DNA from 2 places in the Pseudoalteromonas sp. S1727 genome. Region 2 is predicted to be linked to the other one. Evidence: predicted binding sites of a transcription regulator. Region 2 holds the regulator's gene; the other holds the start of a gene.

Region 1 (8,408 bases), on a different contig from region 2:
ACGGTTTACTTTACTAGCACTACTTAACAGACCAACGCCTTCCCCCAGCAGTTTTTCTCTGGGTTCTTTTATCATGGGGTGATCAATTGTGAATAGGGCGAGTATCACTACTACAAGTACAAGGAATTTTTTCATATTGTATGTAAACTTTGATCTGAACGGGTACGAATTGACCACCAGTGTAATAAAATGCCCCTTTGTAAAGCAAGTAAGTTAGATGAATAAATTATTAGCGATCAACTTCAGCATTTTTATCAATTGTAGGTATAATGGACAGGAACAATTAGATTTTTCAGAAATCTCTGAACTTTTACGGCGTTGTGGTTCAGTTTGCACTACTTTTAAATATAAGCGCAGTGATTCGCTATTTAAATTGCATTTGATTGTTTGACTTTCATTCTCCAAGCGGCGTTGAGGAACTTCGATGGACAAGCAAATAAAAGTAAAGAATATTCCGAGTGAGGTAAAGATCGAAAAGCCCGATCTGCATTCCCATCAGGATAGGTTTAACCCCCGAAATCGTATTTATGTACGTGCGGTAACGGGATTGCACCAGTTATTAAGACAACGAATTGGCTTTTTAGGTATGTTAGCGTTTATGGCTTTGCCATGGATAAACTTTAACGACCAGCAAGCCGTGTTGTTTGATCTTATAGGTCAAAAATATAATATCTTTGGGCTAACGTTATGGCCGCAAGATTTCACTATCCTCGCATTTATTCTCATGCTCGCTGCATTTGCATTATTTTTAGTTACCACTTTTTATGGCCGGGTGTGGTGTGGCTACACATGTCCGCAAACAGTCTGGACCTTTATTTTTATTTGGTTTGAAGAGAAGTTTGAAGGTACTGCAAATCAACGTAAAAAGCTTGATCAACGACCAATGGACTTTGATAAGTTTTGGCGCAAAACAGCCAAACATACTAGTTGGGTTGCATTTTCTCTCTATACTGCTATTTCTTTTGTTGGTTATTTTACGCCCATTCGTGAGCTCGTTCCTGATTTTGTAACCTTTAATGTTGGTGGCTATGCATTAGTTAGTATTATTTTCTTTGCTGTGTGTACATATGGTAATGCAGGTTGGATGCGCGAAATCATGTGTTTGCATATCTGTCCGTACTCACGCTTTCAATCAGCAATGTTTGATAAAGACACTTACACAGTAAGTTATGACGAAAAGCGTGGGGAAAACCGTGGCCCTCGTTCTCGTAAGCAAGACCCCAAAGAGCTTAACTTAGGCGATTGTATTGACTGTAACTTATGTGTCCAAGTGTGCCCAACAGGGATCGATATACGTAACGGCTTGCAAGCAGAATGTATTAACTGTGGTGCTTGTATCGATGCTTGTGATGGGGTTATGGATAAAATGAACTATCCACGCGGCCTGATTTCTTATACCACAGAGCGTAATTTAGAAACACCAGAGAATAAAACCAATCCGCTGCGGGCTAAAATCATTGGCTACAGTGTTATTTTAGTGGTGCTGAGTGCGGCGCTGGTGGCCAATATCGTGATGCGCAAACCAATGGACTTAGATATTATTCGCGATCGTAATCAGCTATATCGAGTTGATTTTAACGGTCTTGTTGAAAATACCTATACACTAAAGGTGATCAACAAAGCGCAATACGAGCAAACCTTTAATATCAAAGTGCAAGGATTGGAGAATTTTAAATACATAGGTAAGCAAACCTTTACCGTGCAGGCAGGGGAATCGCATAATGTGCCATTGTCTTTAGTCATGGACCCTTATGATTTGAAAGCGCCAATGACAGAGTTTAGCTTTGTGTTGTCGCCGACGAACGACCCTAGTTCACAAATATCGCAGCCGAGTAACTTCTTTAAAGCGCGATAGTTAAGTACACTATAGATAAGCACATAAAAAGCGGGATGTTCTCGCTTTTTTTATAACTGATGAGAATTATGAGTAAATTTAGTTTTGTAGATCTTACCCCAGATTCGATTTTAGATGCGGTAGAAAGTATTGGTATTTATGCCGAATCGGGCTTGCTCGCACTGAATAGTTACGAAAACCGTGTTTATCAATTTAAAGCAGACGATGGCCTGCGTTATGTGGTGAAATTTTATCGCCCAGAACGCTGGAGTAAGGCGCAAATACTGGAGGAGCATAGTTTTACATTTGAATTAGCTGATGCTGAAGTACCCGTTGTTGCCCCTATTCGCCGTAATGGCGAAAGCTTATTTGAGCATAATGGCTACCTGTTTACGCTATTTCCAAGTGTTGGTGGGCGTATCTTTGAAATGGATAACCTTGATCAGCTAGATGTACTTGGGCGTTTAATTGGCCGAATGCATCAGGTAGCGAAAGGAAATGTTTTTAGTGAACGTCCGGTCATAGGATGTGATGAGTATTTAGATACAGCTAAAATTCAGTTGCAAAACAGTAATCTGGTGCCTAGTAGTTTAACCACTGCGTTTTATACTATTTTGGATATGGTGATTGCTAAAACGAAGTCACTCTATCAGCAAGTAGAAACTATTCGCTTACATGGTGATTGTCATGCTGGAAACATTCTCTGGGCAGGTGATGCGTTAATGTTTGTTGATTTGGACGATAGCCGCCAAGGACCAGCGATTCAAGATTTATGGATGATGCTCAGTGGTGATCGACACAATCAACTGTTACAGTTAGACACCTTGGTGGCAGCGTATGAAGAATTTTGTGATTTTGATCACACACAACTCAAATTGATTGAACCTTTACGCGCGATGCGTATGATTCATTATATGGGTTGGTTAGCTAAACGCTGGGAAGATCCAGCATTCCCGCGGAACTTTTCATGGTTTGCTGATGACAAATACTGGGAGCAACAGATTTTAGCGTTAAAAGAGCAATACTCTGCATTGCAAGAGCCGCCGTTAAAGTTGCTACCTAACTAATTATTAAAATATCGAAACGAGAGTCCAATGCTTAAAAAACTAAAACTGAGTTTATTATTGTTATGTTTACCCTTTGCAGCGATGGCTGCAGACTTTAAAGCGGGTGATCAATACGAAGTACTTAAAATTGAAAAAAGCAAAACACCTCAGGTCACTGAGTTTTTCTCTTTTTATTGTCCGCACTGTTTTAAGTTTGAAGCCGTTGCGAAAGCAATGGAAAAAAGTTTACCCGCAGGCACTGAGTTTGTAAAAAATCATGTTAATTTTTTAGGTGGTTTAGCGCCAGAAGTGCAAAGCAACCTAAGTTATGCGTACATCATTGCTAAGCAGCACAATAAAGGTGAGCAAGTTGCAGATCAAATTTTTGACAGCATTCATGTAAAACGCGCTCCTTTAAATAATATTAAAGACGTTAAAGCACTGCTTGACGTTAACGGCATAGATAGTGATACGTTTGATAAAGAAATTGCGAGCATGCCTGTGATTGCTGCTGAAAAAGCCATGCAAGATAAGCAGAATAAATTCTCGCAAATGGGTGCTCTAACCGGCGTACCTACTTTTATCGTTAACGATAAATACAAAATTAATATCAATACCATCAAGAGCCAACAGCAGCTTGATGAGCTAGTTGCCTTTTTATTAAAACAATAATTTTTGGAGTTTTTCCCGATGATCAAATTAGTTAAAGCTGGATTGCTGGCCTTGTTATTGCCGTTAGCTGCAAATGCAGCAACCACATACGAAGAAGGTGTGCATTATGATGTTGTATCCGAGCGAGCGAGTAAAAAACCTGAGGTAAAAGAGTTTTTCTCATTTTATTGCCCAGCGTGTAATAACTATGAAGCGCTACTAGCGGATGTGAAGCCTAAGCTTGATAAAACAGTCGAGTTTAAAAAGAGCCATGTTGATTTTGTTGGAGTTCGTGATCCTGAAAATCAACAAATGATTTCTCAAGCATTAGCAACTGCGGAAGTGTTACCACAAAAAGATGCCATCATTGCAGCTATGTTTAGCCATATTCATGTTAAGCGTGCTAAGTTTAATGAATTAGCGGATGTTAAAGATGTATTCGTAGCCCAAGGCGTTGACGGCGATAAGTTCGACAAACTTTATAAAAGTTTTTCAGTACGTACTATGAGCTCAAAAATGAAGCGTGACCAAGATTACTATAAAGATAAAGGCGCACTGCGTGGTGTACCCACTTTTATCGTAAATGGTAAATATAAGCTTAACTTGGGGCGTGAATCAGGAATTACCGAGCCTGAAGATATTAGTAAACTAATTAACTATTTAGCTGCTAAATAAAACTAGTTAGCTGTATAAAAAGCTCCATACGCGGAGCTTTTTTGTTAGTGGTGAAAATACAATGGAAAAAATACTCATTTCAAGCTGTTTGCTTGGCACTCCTGTGCGTTACGACGGCACGGGAGTGCAATTACTTCATCCGCAAATAATGACCTGGCAACAGCAAAAGCTGATCGTGTCTTTTTGCCCCGAGGTTGCTGGTGGTTTACCTACCCCCAGAGATCCTGCTGAAATCAGCAATGATAAAGTGATTACCAATATAGGTGATGATGTGACCGCTGAATTTAAGTTAGGTGCACGCAAAGCGCTGCAACTTTGCCAGCAGCACAATATTCGTTTTGCGCTGTTAAAGGAATCAAGCCCTTCTTGTGGCCGCAACACAATTTATGATGGTTCGCACAGTGGCACTAAGGTTAAGGGGATGGGCCTGACAGCTGCATTGTTAACTCAACATGGCATTGAAGTGTATAGTGAGCAGCAAATGCCAGCGCTAGTCCAAGCACTGGCATGATAAAACCTTCTGTTACTTACGTTGTAAAAACACCCCTGATTCTATGTGGTGGGTGTAAGGGAATTGGTCAAAAATTGCGAAGCGCTTAACTTCGTGAGTACGAGTTAAGTGCTCTAAGTCTCGCTCGAGAGTATCTGGGTTACATGAAATATAAATAATGCTTTCATAGTTAGCGACTAGATCACAAGTGAGTGTATCCATGCCAGACCGTGGCGGGTCAACTAGAATGGTTTGGCAGTTATAGCTTGTTAAATCAATACCCTCTAAGCGTGAAAACGTGCGCTCGCCATTCATCGCTTGAGTGAACTCCTCACTAGACATGCGAATAATATCTAAGTTAGTCACCTTGTTTTTGGCAATATTGTACTGTGCAGAGTGCACTGATGACTTTGAGATCTCTGTAGCTAACACACGATTAAACGAGCCTGCCAATGCAATCGAAAAATTACCATTGCCACAATACAGCTCAAGCAAATCATTTTTTAATGGCTTACATAAATCCTGGGCCCACTCTAGCATCTTAATATTTACTTCAGCATTAGGCTGGGTGAAGCTATTTTCTACTTGTTGATAAATAAGCTCTTGACCATTAACGGTTAGACGTTCAGTAACATAGTCATCACCCAATACTTCTTTTTGTTTGCGGGCACGGCCAATAAAATCAATTTTAAAGCGTTCACTCAGCGCCACTTTTAACGCTTTAATGGCTGTTAGCCATTCATCATCTAATGGTTTGTGGTAAAGCAAGCTTACAAGAATTTCACCACTGAGACTTGATAAATAATCTATTTGAAATAACTTGCGGCGTAATATCTCACAACCCTTTAAATTTTCGATCATCGCTTGCATAACTTCGCCAATCAGCGGTGCTGCTGGATCAAAGGTATCTACACGAATTTTTTCTTTGGTAGCTTGGTCAAACATAATATGGAATAAATCATCCCCATCATGCCACACTCTAAACTCAGCGCGTTGACGGTAGTGAATAGGCTCTGAGCCAAATACTTCTAATTGCTCAACCCCAAATCGTTGGAATTGCGCAATAATACGCTGCTCTTTTTCGCTTAATTGCGCATCGTATATTGATGTATCGATCTTAATAACTGCCATTATGCCCACTACCTTCTATCTTTAAGCTATTTATCGGCGCTATTGTAGGGGGCAGGGAGTATTTGTCTAGTTTTGCGTAATGAAAGGTGCTGTTTTTTTGTACATTTCGCTTCAGTTATTTATTTTTAGGCCGATACTAAAGAATGCAACTATAGGAGTCGGATCATGAAAATTGGTAACTTTGGCTTTGTTCCAAATAACAATGTCAATAAATACAGTAACAAAGGTGCATTACAGCAACCTACAATACAGTCTCCCCAAGATAGTTACCAGCAACGTGGTAGGGAGTTAGCCGCAAAAGTATTAGGTGATAAAATGGCTGAAGCTTTGGGTTTACCTGTCGCTGAAGAGAAAAAAGACAAACCGTTATTCGATTTTGAAGAAACTGTCAAAAATGTACTGGATTTTGTAACGGGTGCGGTTAAAAAAGCACAAGCCGGTGGTGCCGATGATGACAAACTCAAAGGGATGCTCAGTGATGCACGCAAAGGTGTGCAAATAGGTATCGATGATGCTTATGAAGAGCTCAAAGGCACAGGGGTTTTAAATGACGAAATAGAAGAAGGCATCGAAAAATCAAAAGCAGGTATTTTTAGTGGCCTTGATGAATTTGAAGAAAACTTATTTAACCCAAAACCTGAGTCTGTGAGTGTGAGCCAAGCACAATACTTAAGTTTAAGTAATAACGCAGAATATAACTTTACCACTGCAGAGGGTGATGAAGTGACGATTAGCTTTGCTGATGCCTTTAAACAACAATCTGCAAGTAGTTATCAACGTAATGGTCAAAACGAAGGTTATGCTAGTGAATCATCACAATCACGTGAACTGTCCTTTAGTATGTCGGTCAATGGTGATTTAAATGAAGACGAGCAAGAGGCAATAAATGCCTTAATGGAGGATCTTCAAAGTGTGAGCCAAACCTTTTTTGGTGGCGATTTAGAGCAGGCGTTTGCACAAGCACAAGAGCTAAGCCTTGGTAATGAACAGCTGGTGGCGTTTTCAATGGATTTAAGGCAGACCAAAACCTTCGCTGCAATAAAAGGCTATGAAGAAAATAAACCTGCCCCAGAGAAAAAAGTTGCTGAAAAAATAGCCCCATTTAATGATGATTTAAAAGAAGCCTTCAATAAGGCAGGTGATTTAGGTTTACAAAATGTGCTTGCGGGTATCTTACAATGGTTGAACCAAGATAAAGAAGAAGTTGGCAAGTTGGTTGAATATACTAAATCAATGTTTGAGCAAATGAATAAGCTACGTTCAGCCGCGACAGACAGCGAAGCGTAAGCTTTATTTCTGCTTAACTGCATGGCAAACTGCTTCGCTTAAAGTAAATACGAGGCGAGTAGTTTGTCTGCACATATTTTGGTTTTTGACTCTGGCCTTGGTGGCACTACAGTACTTGAACATATTCGATGTGCGCTCCCTGAAGTGCAATTTAGTTATTTTATGGATAATGCTTATTTACCTTATGGTAAACAGAGCCAGCAAACTATCATTAATCGCTTAAGCGCTTTGCTCGATTATATAACGGTTAATCAATTAGCCGTTGATATCTTAGTTATCGCCTGCAACACCGCTTCAACAGCCGCACTGTCAGCCGTTAGGAAACTAGCGAGTATCCCTATTGTAGGTGTTGTTCCTGCAATAAAGCCCGCCACACTTATAACTCAATCAAAGCATATTGCATTATTAGCAACACCTGCAACAGTACAAAGTGCTTATACGCAGCAATTAATACAAGAGTATGCAAAGGATGTAACTGTTCATTTATACGCAAGTGTAGAGTTGGTTAATATTGCAGAGCAGGCTTACTTAAATAAGCAACTAGACCAGAATAAACTAACCGCCGAACTAGATAGGTTAGCAATTGATCATAGTGTGGATGTCATAGTTTTAGGATGTACACATTTCCCGCTCCTAACTCATGGCATTAATGACTATTTTGCGGGAGCTGTTAGGCTACTTGATTCAGGGGCTGCAATTGCAAAGAGAGTTGTAACTTTATTAGCAACTGAAAAAAGGCCTGAAGTAGCGGTAGATAAAAAAAAGCCGCTGCATTTTTACGCAACGGCTTCTATTTATATCGATAAGCAACCGGTGGAGCTAGTTACGCTGACTGATCTGACTCAGAACGAAAAGAGCTAGATTCATCATCTTGTTTTTGTTTTGCCTCACGTACCTTTAACGTACGCTGTTGAAACTCACTATCGTTTAATTTAGCAATGGCGTTGTCAGCATCAAGTTCTGCCATTTCAACAAAACCGAAGCCACGACGTTTGCCAGTATTCTTATCCTTTAATAAACGAACATTAAATACTTTACCTTGCTCTTCAAATAAAGTGCGAACTACGCCTTCATTTGCACGATAAGGAAGGTTGCCAACATAAAGTGTTTTTGTTTTTACTTCGGCATCTTCAACATCGTCAGATGACATTGCAGCAATAACCACACCACCAATTAATAAACCAGCAGCAAATAATAGTGCAGGACTTAATTGTAAGCTTGAAAGTGCAAAGTTAACTATAACGAAACCAATAACAGCAAGGATAACTGAAGAGATAAGAGATTTTTGATCGGG
Region 2 (8,408 bases):
GTCATTCAACAGCTGCTCATTGGTGTGGCAATTGGCTTTGCATCATTGCTAATGCTAAATACTTTTGTGTTAGCGGGTCAAATTCTTGCTATGCAAACTGGCTTAGGTTTCGCCTCGGTTGTTGATCCATCCAATGGTATGAGCGTACCTGCGGTGGGGCAGTTTTATCTAATTTTAGCAACGTTACTCTTCTTTGTTTTTAATGGCCATTTAATGATGATTCAAATGGTGGTACATAGTTTCGAGGTTTTGCCGATTGACGGTAATTGGTGGGCGGTGGATCACTATTGGGACATAGTAACGTGGGGTGGCTGGATGTTTACCACGGCACTGGTGTTATCACTGGCACCTTTAACAGCTATGTTAGTGATCAATATGTCGTTTGGCGTGATGACCCGAGCTGCACCACAGTTAAATATCTTTTCGATCGGTTTTCCGTTTACTTTAGTTGCGGGGCTAGTAATTATTTGGGCAACGCTGGGTAACTTTGTGACTCAATTTGAATTTCAATGGTTAAAAATGGTTGAGTTAATGTGTACTTTAGTTGGTTGTTCCCCGTAGGAGAGAGTGATGGCTGAAGATTCAGGTCAAGAAAAAACCGAAGAACCCACGGGGAAAAAAATTGAGGAATCGAAAAAGAAAGGCCAAATAGCCCGCTCAAAAGAGCTTGGCACCATGTTTGTACTTATTTTTTCTGCGATTTCTTTATTATTATACGGGCCTGAGATTGGCAAAGGTTTGTATAACATTATGGGGCGAACCCTAAGCTTAAATCGTAATGAAACATACGATACGACAAAAATGTTCTCAGTATGGGGAATGGTGGCGGATGCGCTGGTGTTTCCTATGGCGATGTTTGTACTGATTATTGTTTTAGCAGGAATTATTGGTAATACATTACTTGGCGGCTTTAACTTTAGTTGGCAGGCCGCTGCACCAAAAGCCAGCAAAATGTCGCCTGCCAAAGGCATTAAACGTATGCTTGGTCCGCAGGCAGGTGTTGAACTGGTTAAATCTATTTTAAAGTTTGCAGTGGTTGCAGGCTTTGCCGTTTTTTTGATTAATACCTTCTTTGATGAAATTCTCCACTTAAGTATAGAAAGTGCGCCGGGTAATATTATTCACGCTTTAGAAATATTGGCATGGATGTTTTTAGGGTTGACCTGCACCCTAACAATTATTGCGGCCATTGATGCGCCATACCAAAGTCATAAGCACCACAAAGAGTTAAAAATGACCTTGCAAGAAGTGAAAGATGAATATAAAAACTCTGAAGGTGATCCACAAATAAAAGCCCGTATCAGGCAAACGCAAAGACAAATGTCGCAGCGCAGAATGATGCAAGATGTCCCTGATGCTGATGTGGTGGTAACCAACCCAACTCATTATTCAGTTGCATTAAAGTACGATACCGAACGCGCAGGAGCGCCAATTGTGGTTGCCAAAGGCGTTGATGAAATGGCGATGCAGATCAGAAAAATAGCCGTTGGTAACGAAGTACCGGTTGTGGAATCCCCGATGCTGACTCGCGCACTGTATCATACCGCTGAGGTGGGCGATCAAATCCCCGATCAACTTTTTACTGCGGTGGCACAAGTTTTAGCTTATGTATTTCAGCTTAAACGATTCCAAAAAGGTCGCGGAAAGCGTCCAACCAAATTGAATAAAACACTGCCCATCCCTGATGCCTACAAGTATTAATCAAGCAATCAATAACTTGGAATAGTTATTGCAAATTCCGTGTAGTGTCAATTTTTTGAAATTGTAGAATTATGGAATTTAAAGCTGTATTACAACAACTTAATAAAGATAAAAAAGAGTATTTGAAAGGTGTTGGTACGCCTTTATTAGTGCTTGCAGCGCTGGGAATGGTGATATTACCGCTCCCGTCATTTTTACTCGACATTCTTTTTTCGTTTAATATAGCTTTAGCACTGGTGGTTTTACTGGTTACTGTCTACACCATGAAACCCGTCGAGTTTGGTATGTTCCCAGCCGTACTATTGATTGCGACCATTATGCGTTTAGCACTTAACGTTGCCAGTACCCGAGTGGTATTGTTGGAAGGGCATAATGGCGGGGACGCTGCTGGTAAAGTTATCGAAGCATTTGGCTCAGTTGTGATCGGTGGTAACTATGCGGTTGGCCTCGTAGTATTCTTAATCTTGATCATCATCAACTTTGTGGTAATTACCAAAGGTGCTGGGCGTATCTCGGAAGTATCCGCGCGCTTTACCTTAGATGCAATGCCAGGTAAACAAATGGCTATAGACGCCGACTTAAATGCGGGCTTTATCAGTGCCGAGCAAGCGAGAGATCGCCGTGAAGAAGTAACCCGCGAAGCCGACTTTTATGGTTCAATGGATGGTGCCAGTAAATTTGTAAAAGGCGATGCGATTGCCGGTATTGTGATTTTGGTTATCAATATCGTCGGTGGTTTATTTGTTGGTATGATCCAACACGATTTAAGTTTTAGTCGGGCAATGGAAGTTTATACCTTACTGACTATTGGTGATGGCCTAGTGGCTCAACTTCCTTCATTACTTCTATCAATTGGTACAGCGATTGTTGTTACTCGTCAAAATGAATCGCTCAATATGGGCGACCAATTCAAGAAGCAACTTGGTAACGAAAAATCATTATTTATCGCTTCAGGTATCTTAATTGTGATGGGGTTAGTGCCAGGGATGCCCCACTTTGCATTTTTAAGCTTGGGTGCACTACTGGGTTATCTTGCCTATTACGCGCAGCAAAGCAAACTAAAAGAAGCGGCCGCAAAAGAAGCTGAAGCTGCAAATGGAGGCGCTACAGGCACCGGTGTTGCAAATAAACAAGAGCAAAAAGAGCTAGGCTGGGATGATGTGCAGCAAGTTGATGTTATAGGTCTTGAAGTTGGCTATCGTTTAATTCCTTTGGTTGATCAATCACAAGGTGGTGAGTTACTTAACCGGATAAAAGGGGTACGAAAAAAACTATCTCAAGAGTTGGGGTTTTTAGTACCCCCTGTTCATATTCGCGATAATCTAGAGCTTGACCCGAATGCATACAGAATCACTATGATGGGGGTATCTACTGGTGAAGGTGAGCTCAAACATGGTGATGAGCTGGCGATAAACCCAGGACAAGTGTTTGGCCCCATCAAAGGGATTGAAACAAAAGATCCTGCCTTTGGTTTAGATGCAGTGTGGATCAAGCCCGATCAAAAAGATGAAGCGCAATCGCTAGGGTATACCGTAGTTGATTCTGCAACGGTCGTTGCAACCCATATTAGCCAGTTATTAACCAATAGTGCGGCATTGTTACTGGGCCATGAAGAAGTGCAAAACCTCCTTGATATGCTTGCCAAGAGTCATCCACGTTTAGTTGAAGGGCTAGTGCCAGATACTTTACCACTGACGGTTATTGTAAAAGTATTGCAAAACCTCTTGAATGAAGGCGTTGCTATTCGTGACATGCGCTCAATTGTGCAAACCCTCGTTGAGTATGGCCCACGTAGTCAAGACCCAGATGTACTAACGGCAGCAGTGCGTATTTCACTGCGCAGACTGATAGTTCAAGACGCGGTTGGTATGTCATCAGAAATCCCTGTCATAACCTTGGCGCCTGAGTTGGAACAGATGTTGCATCAGTCACTGCAAAATGCAGGCGACGAAGGGGCCGGAATAGAACCAGGACTTGCAGAGCGACTTCAACAATCTTTAAATGAAGCGCATCAAAACCAAGAAATGGCCGGTGAACCTTCGATATTGCTAACGTCAGGAATGTTACGCACTGTGTTATCTCGTTTTGTTAAGTACACCATTCCAGGATTACGGGTGATGTCTTACCAAGAGGTACCAGATGAAAGACAGATCAAGATTGTCAGCTCAGTAGGCCAATAATCGGATTTTAAAGGGGTTGAACCATGAAAATAAAACGTTTTTTTGCTAAAGATATGCGTACCGCACTAAAAGAAGTGAAAGATGAACTCGGTGTTGATGCGGTTATCATGTCAAATAAAAAATTAGCCAATGGGGTAGAAATTGTTGCCGCCGTTGATTATGAAAAAGCGGCCCCTAAAGCGCCGGCACAGCCACAGGCAACAACAGCACAAACAAATACTCACTTTGTTAAACCTGCGCCGCAACGCACCCAGCCGGAGCCGCAAGCTGCAGTAGCAGATAGCTTACAAGCATTATTAGAGCGCCAATCACCTCGTCCGCGCTCACCTGAGCTTGCCTCAATGTTTAGTCAGTCAGGAATTGACACCGCAACCCAATATCAGCCACAGCAACAAGCACAGCAAACTCGTCATGAGCAACCAACACATAATGATTTTGCTCGTCGTCAGAGTGTAGCTCGTCCAGAGACCCAAGCACATAGCTTAGGGTTTGATGATGAACTTGAAAGTGGCTTTGATGATTTGGATGCCCCAATACCAAGCAAAAACGCAGCCAAAACCGATGAAATCAGCGCGATGCGTGATGAAATGGCTGCAATGCGTCAATTACTTGAGTATCAAGTTTCAGGTTTAATGCAACAAGACTTAGCACGTCGCGATCCAACGCGTGCATGTATGATTGACCGTTTAGTTGGCATGGGGATTGATAGCGAAGTGGCTGAACAAATGGCGTGCTTTATTCCTGATGATGTATCGCGTCAACAAGCATGGCAAGCATTGTTGCAAATGGTTGAAAACCAAATGCATACCACTAATAACGAGATTCTACGCCAAGGCGGCGTTTTTGCACTTGTTGGCCCAACGGGAGTGGGTAAAACAACCACAGTTGCTAAACTTGCCGCTCTGGGGGCACAAAAGTATGGGGCTGATAAAGTCGCACTTATCACCACCGATACTTACCGCATTGGTGCCTATGAGCAATTAGCTACTTATGGCCGTATTATTGGCTGTGGTGTAAAACAAGTTAAAGATGCCAATGAATTAGCTGAAGTTTTATACCATTTACGCAATAAGCGTCTAGTATTAATAGATACCGCTGGCATGAGTCAACGTGATTTACGTTTAACCGAACAATTGAACACGCTAATGCGTAATCAACGAGTTGATATTCGTAACTATCTAGTACTCAGTGCTACAGCTCAAATTAATGTATTGCAAGAAACCGTAAGGCACTTTAAAAAAGTACAATTAAGTGGCTGTATTTTCACTAAATTAGACGAATCGTTAAGTTTAGGCGAGATTATTAGTATAGCGATTCAAAATCGCCTCCCAATAGGGTATCTTACTAATGGTCAGCGTGTGCCTGAAGACATTAGGGTCGCTAATGCAGAGAAATTAGTAAAAAAAGCTGAACAATTGTATTTAAAAAGAACAAAAGCGCAACATTCACGACGTCAAGCAGTAGCGTCAAGCACAGTAGGGATGTATGATTAACACAGTATTAGATCAAGCAAGTGGCCTGCGTAAAATGAGTCAAAACAATAATAAGGGCGTTAAAGTTATCGCTGTCACAGGTGGTAAAGGTGGGGTTGGTAAAACGAACGTCTCACTAAACACTGCGATTGCCTTAGGTCAACTCGGAAACCGAGTATTAGTACTGGATGCCGATTTAGGTTTGGCGAATTGCGATGTAATGCTCGGACTGCGAGTAGAACGTAACCTTTCTCATGTATTATCAGGCGAGTGTGAACTCGACGAAATTTTGGTGGAAGGTCCTGCTGGAATAAAAATAGTGCCAGCAACGTCTGGTTCGCAAAGCATGGTCGAACTTTCACCTTCTGAACATGCTGGTCTGATCCGCGCATTTAGCGAATTAAATACCGAATTTGATATATTGATTGTTGATACTGCTGCTGGTATTTCTGACATGGTGTTAAGCTTTTCTCGCGCAGCCCAAGATGTCATGGTCGTCGTATGCGATGAACCAACTTCTATTACCGATGCTTATGCCTTAATCAAGGTATTAAGCCGTGAGCATGGTGTTTATAAATTTAAAATCGTGGCTAATATGGTTCGCAGCATGCGTGAAGGCCATGAGTTATTTGCAAAACTCTCGAAAGTAACAGACCGCTTTTTGGATGTATCGATGGAGTTGGTTGCCACTGTCCCTTACGATGAGAATATGCGTAAATCAACACGTCGGCAAAAAGTGATTGTTGACTTATTCCCTAACTCCCCTGCAGCAATAGCATTTAAAACATTAGCGACAAAAGCAGTTAAATGGCCTATACCTAATCAACCTTCTGGCCATTTAGAATTTTTCATAGAAAAACTAGTAAACGGCTAACTATGACAGCATCGGTGAATAAAGCGATGGGATATCAATCTACACAAAATCTAAATGTGATTGTTGAACGACATGCCTCACTTGTCAAAAAAGTGGCGTGTCATTTAATCGCTCGTTTACCTGCGAGTGTGCAGCTCGATGATTTGATTCAATCGGGAATGATAGGGCTGATTGAAGCGTCGAAAAATTTTGATGCAAGCAAAGGTGCAAGTTTTGAAACCTTTGCAGGTATTCGTATTCGTGGCGCAATGCTTGATGAAATGCGCCGTGGTGATTGGGCACCTCGTTCTGTACATCGTAATAGTCGTAGAGTAGCTGAGGCAATTAGTGAACTTGAAAGTGAACTTAATCGCGAGCCTAAAGATATTGAAGTTGCTGAAAAACTTGATATTACACTCGATGAGTACCATCATATTCTTAGTGATGTGAACTCCAGCAAAGTACTAGGAATAGAAGATTTAGGGGTTGACGAAGATGTTATTACCCCAGTAGGACATGATTTAGCGCTAGACAAGCCCTTTAATAATGTTAAAAATGAACGCTTTAATAAATCATTGTTAGCAGCTATACAATCCTTACCTGAACGAGATGGGCTAGTATTATCGCTGTACTATAACGATGAAATGAATTTAAAAGAGATTGGACATATACTCGATGTAAGCGAATCGCGTGTGAGTCAGATACATGGTCAGGCGATGATTAAGCTAAAAGCAAAAATCAATGACTGGATAAATTAGTAGTAAGTAAATATAGGTTCAGACCTCACCGGAGGATGTTTTGGATAAAAACATGAAAATTCTTGTTGTTGATGATTTTTCGACGATGAGACGTATTATCAAAAATCTGTTAAGAGATTTAGGTTTTACAAATGTACAAGAAGCTGATGATGGCTCAACAGCATTGCCAATGCTACAAAATCAAGAATTTGATTTTGTAGTAACAGACTGGAATATGCCGGGTATGCAAGGGATTGACTTGTTGCGTGCCATTAGAGCTGATGACAGCCTAAAACATATTCCAGTTTTGATGGTCACAGCAGAAGCTAAAAAAGAACAAATTGTTGCTGCTGCTCAGGCTGGTGTTAACGGTTATATCGTTAAGCCATTTACAGCTGCGACACTTAAGACCAAATTGGAAAAAGTGTTTGAGCGTTTAGGTTAAATAAATAGGAGAGGCTTATGTCAGCACCAGCTGCGCCTCAGATCAGTTTAGAGCAAGCCCGTCAGCTTGTAGTTTACCTTGAAAATGGTGAACAAGATAAAGCTGATCAATTAATTATTGATGCTGCGTCAAAAGAGCAATCAGAATTATTCGCCGAAGTAGGTAAGTTGACACGTCAGCTGCATGACGCGTTGAAAAATTTTGAACTCGACACACGTTTAGCTGATTTGACTACCGAAGCAATTCCTGATGCAAAGCAGCGCCTTAACTATGTTATGGAAATGACAGAGAACGCTGCTAATAAAACCATGGACGCGGTAGAAGCAAGTTTACCTATTGCTCAACAACTCGCTGATGAGATTTCACACATCAAACCAACATGGGATCGCCTCATGAGTCGTGAAATTGAGTTGGGTGAGTTTAAAACTCTCTGTCATAGTTTAGATAAGTTTATGAATAACTCACAAACTAAAACGGATGAACTGCAAGGGCTAATGACCAATGTGTTAATGGCGCAAGACTTCCAAGATTTGACTGGCCAAGTGATCCGCCGAGTGATCGAATTAGTTAGAGAAGTAGAAGACAGCTTGATCCATTTGTTAACGGCATTTGGTAGCCAAGACGATCGAGAAACAAAAATAGTAGCACCAGCCATTGAAAAAATGCCTGCTGAAAATAAAATTGCAGGCCCAGAAGGGCCAATTATTGATAAAGAATCTCGTGATGATGTTGTCTCAGGGCAAGATGATGTAGATGATTTATTATCAAGTTTGGGCTTCTAAGAGGAGATAACGGCATGAGCTTTGAAGTCGATGAAGATATTTTACAGGATTTTCTAGTTGAGGCTGGAGAAATTCTTGAGCTTTTGTCAGAACAGCTGGTGGAGCTTGAAAATAACCCAGATGATACCGAATTACTCAATGCAATTTTCCGTGGCTTTCATACGGTAAAAGGCGGTGCTGGTTTTTTAAGTATGACCGAGCTAGTTGATGCTTGTCATGGCGCTGAAAACGTATTTGA

Evidence for each region. Region 2 encodes FliA, which starts transcription of late flagellar genes. Its sites were predicted from a motif close to CTAAAGNTNNNNNNNNNNNNGCCGATA; they were not measured.
Region 1: CWB85_RS12250 (DUF5610 domain-containing protein) is a predicted target of FliA. The motif match lies at 5,937-5,963, and genes of this name have one in related genera.

What each region holds. Positions count from the first base shown of each region.
Region 1 is NZ_PNDT01000049.1:564-8,971, reverse strand. It holds gene CWB85_RS12285 (hypothetical protein) at 1-135, opposite strand, end outside; gene ccoG (cytochrome c oxidase accessory protein CcoG) at 425-1,855, shown strand; gene CWB85_RS12275 (serine/threonine protein kinase) at 1,924-2,901, shown strand; gene CWB85_RS12270 (thiol:disulfide interchange protein DsbA/DsbL) at 2,929-3,552, shown strand; gene CWB85_RS12265 (thiol:disulfide interchange protein DsbA/DsbL) at 3,571-4,206, shown strand; gene CWB85_RS12260 (2-thiouracil desulfurase family protein) at 4,268-4,717, shown strand; gene trmA (tRNA (uridine(54)-C5)-methyltransferase TrmA) at 4,730-5,827, opposite strand; gene CWB85_RS12250 (DUF5610 domain-containing protein) at 5,993-7,114, shown strand; gene murI (glutamate racemase) at 7,178-7,975, shown strand; gene CWB85_RS12240 (RNA recognition motif domain-containing protein) at 7,938-8,408, opposite strand, start outside.
Region 2 is NZ_PNDT01000010.1:87,046-95,453, reverse strand. It holds gene fliR (flagellar biosynthetic protein FliR) at 1-561, shown strand, start outside; gene flhB (flagellar biosynthesis protein FlhB) at 571-1,701, shown strand; gene flhA (flagellar biosynthesis protein FlhA) at 1,773-3,881, shown strand; gene flhF (flagellar biosynthesis GTPase FlhF) at 3,905-5,374, shown strand; gene CWB85_RS03120 (MinD/ParA family ATP-binding protein) at 5,367-6,227, shown strand; gene CWB85_RS03115 (RNA polymerase sigma factor FliA) at 6,254-6,964, shown strand; gene cheY (chemotaxis response regulator CheY) at 7,005-7,388, shown strand; gene CWB85_RS03105 (protein phosphatase CheZ) at 7,406-8,170, shown strand; gene CWB85_RS03100 (chemotaxis protein CheA) at 8,185-8,408, shown strand, end outside.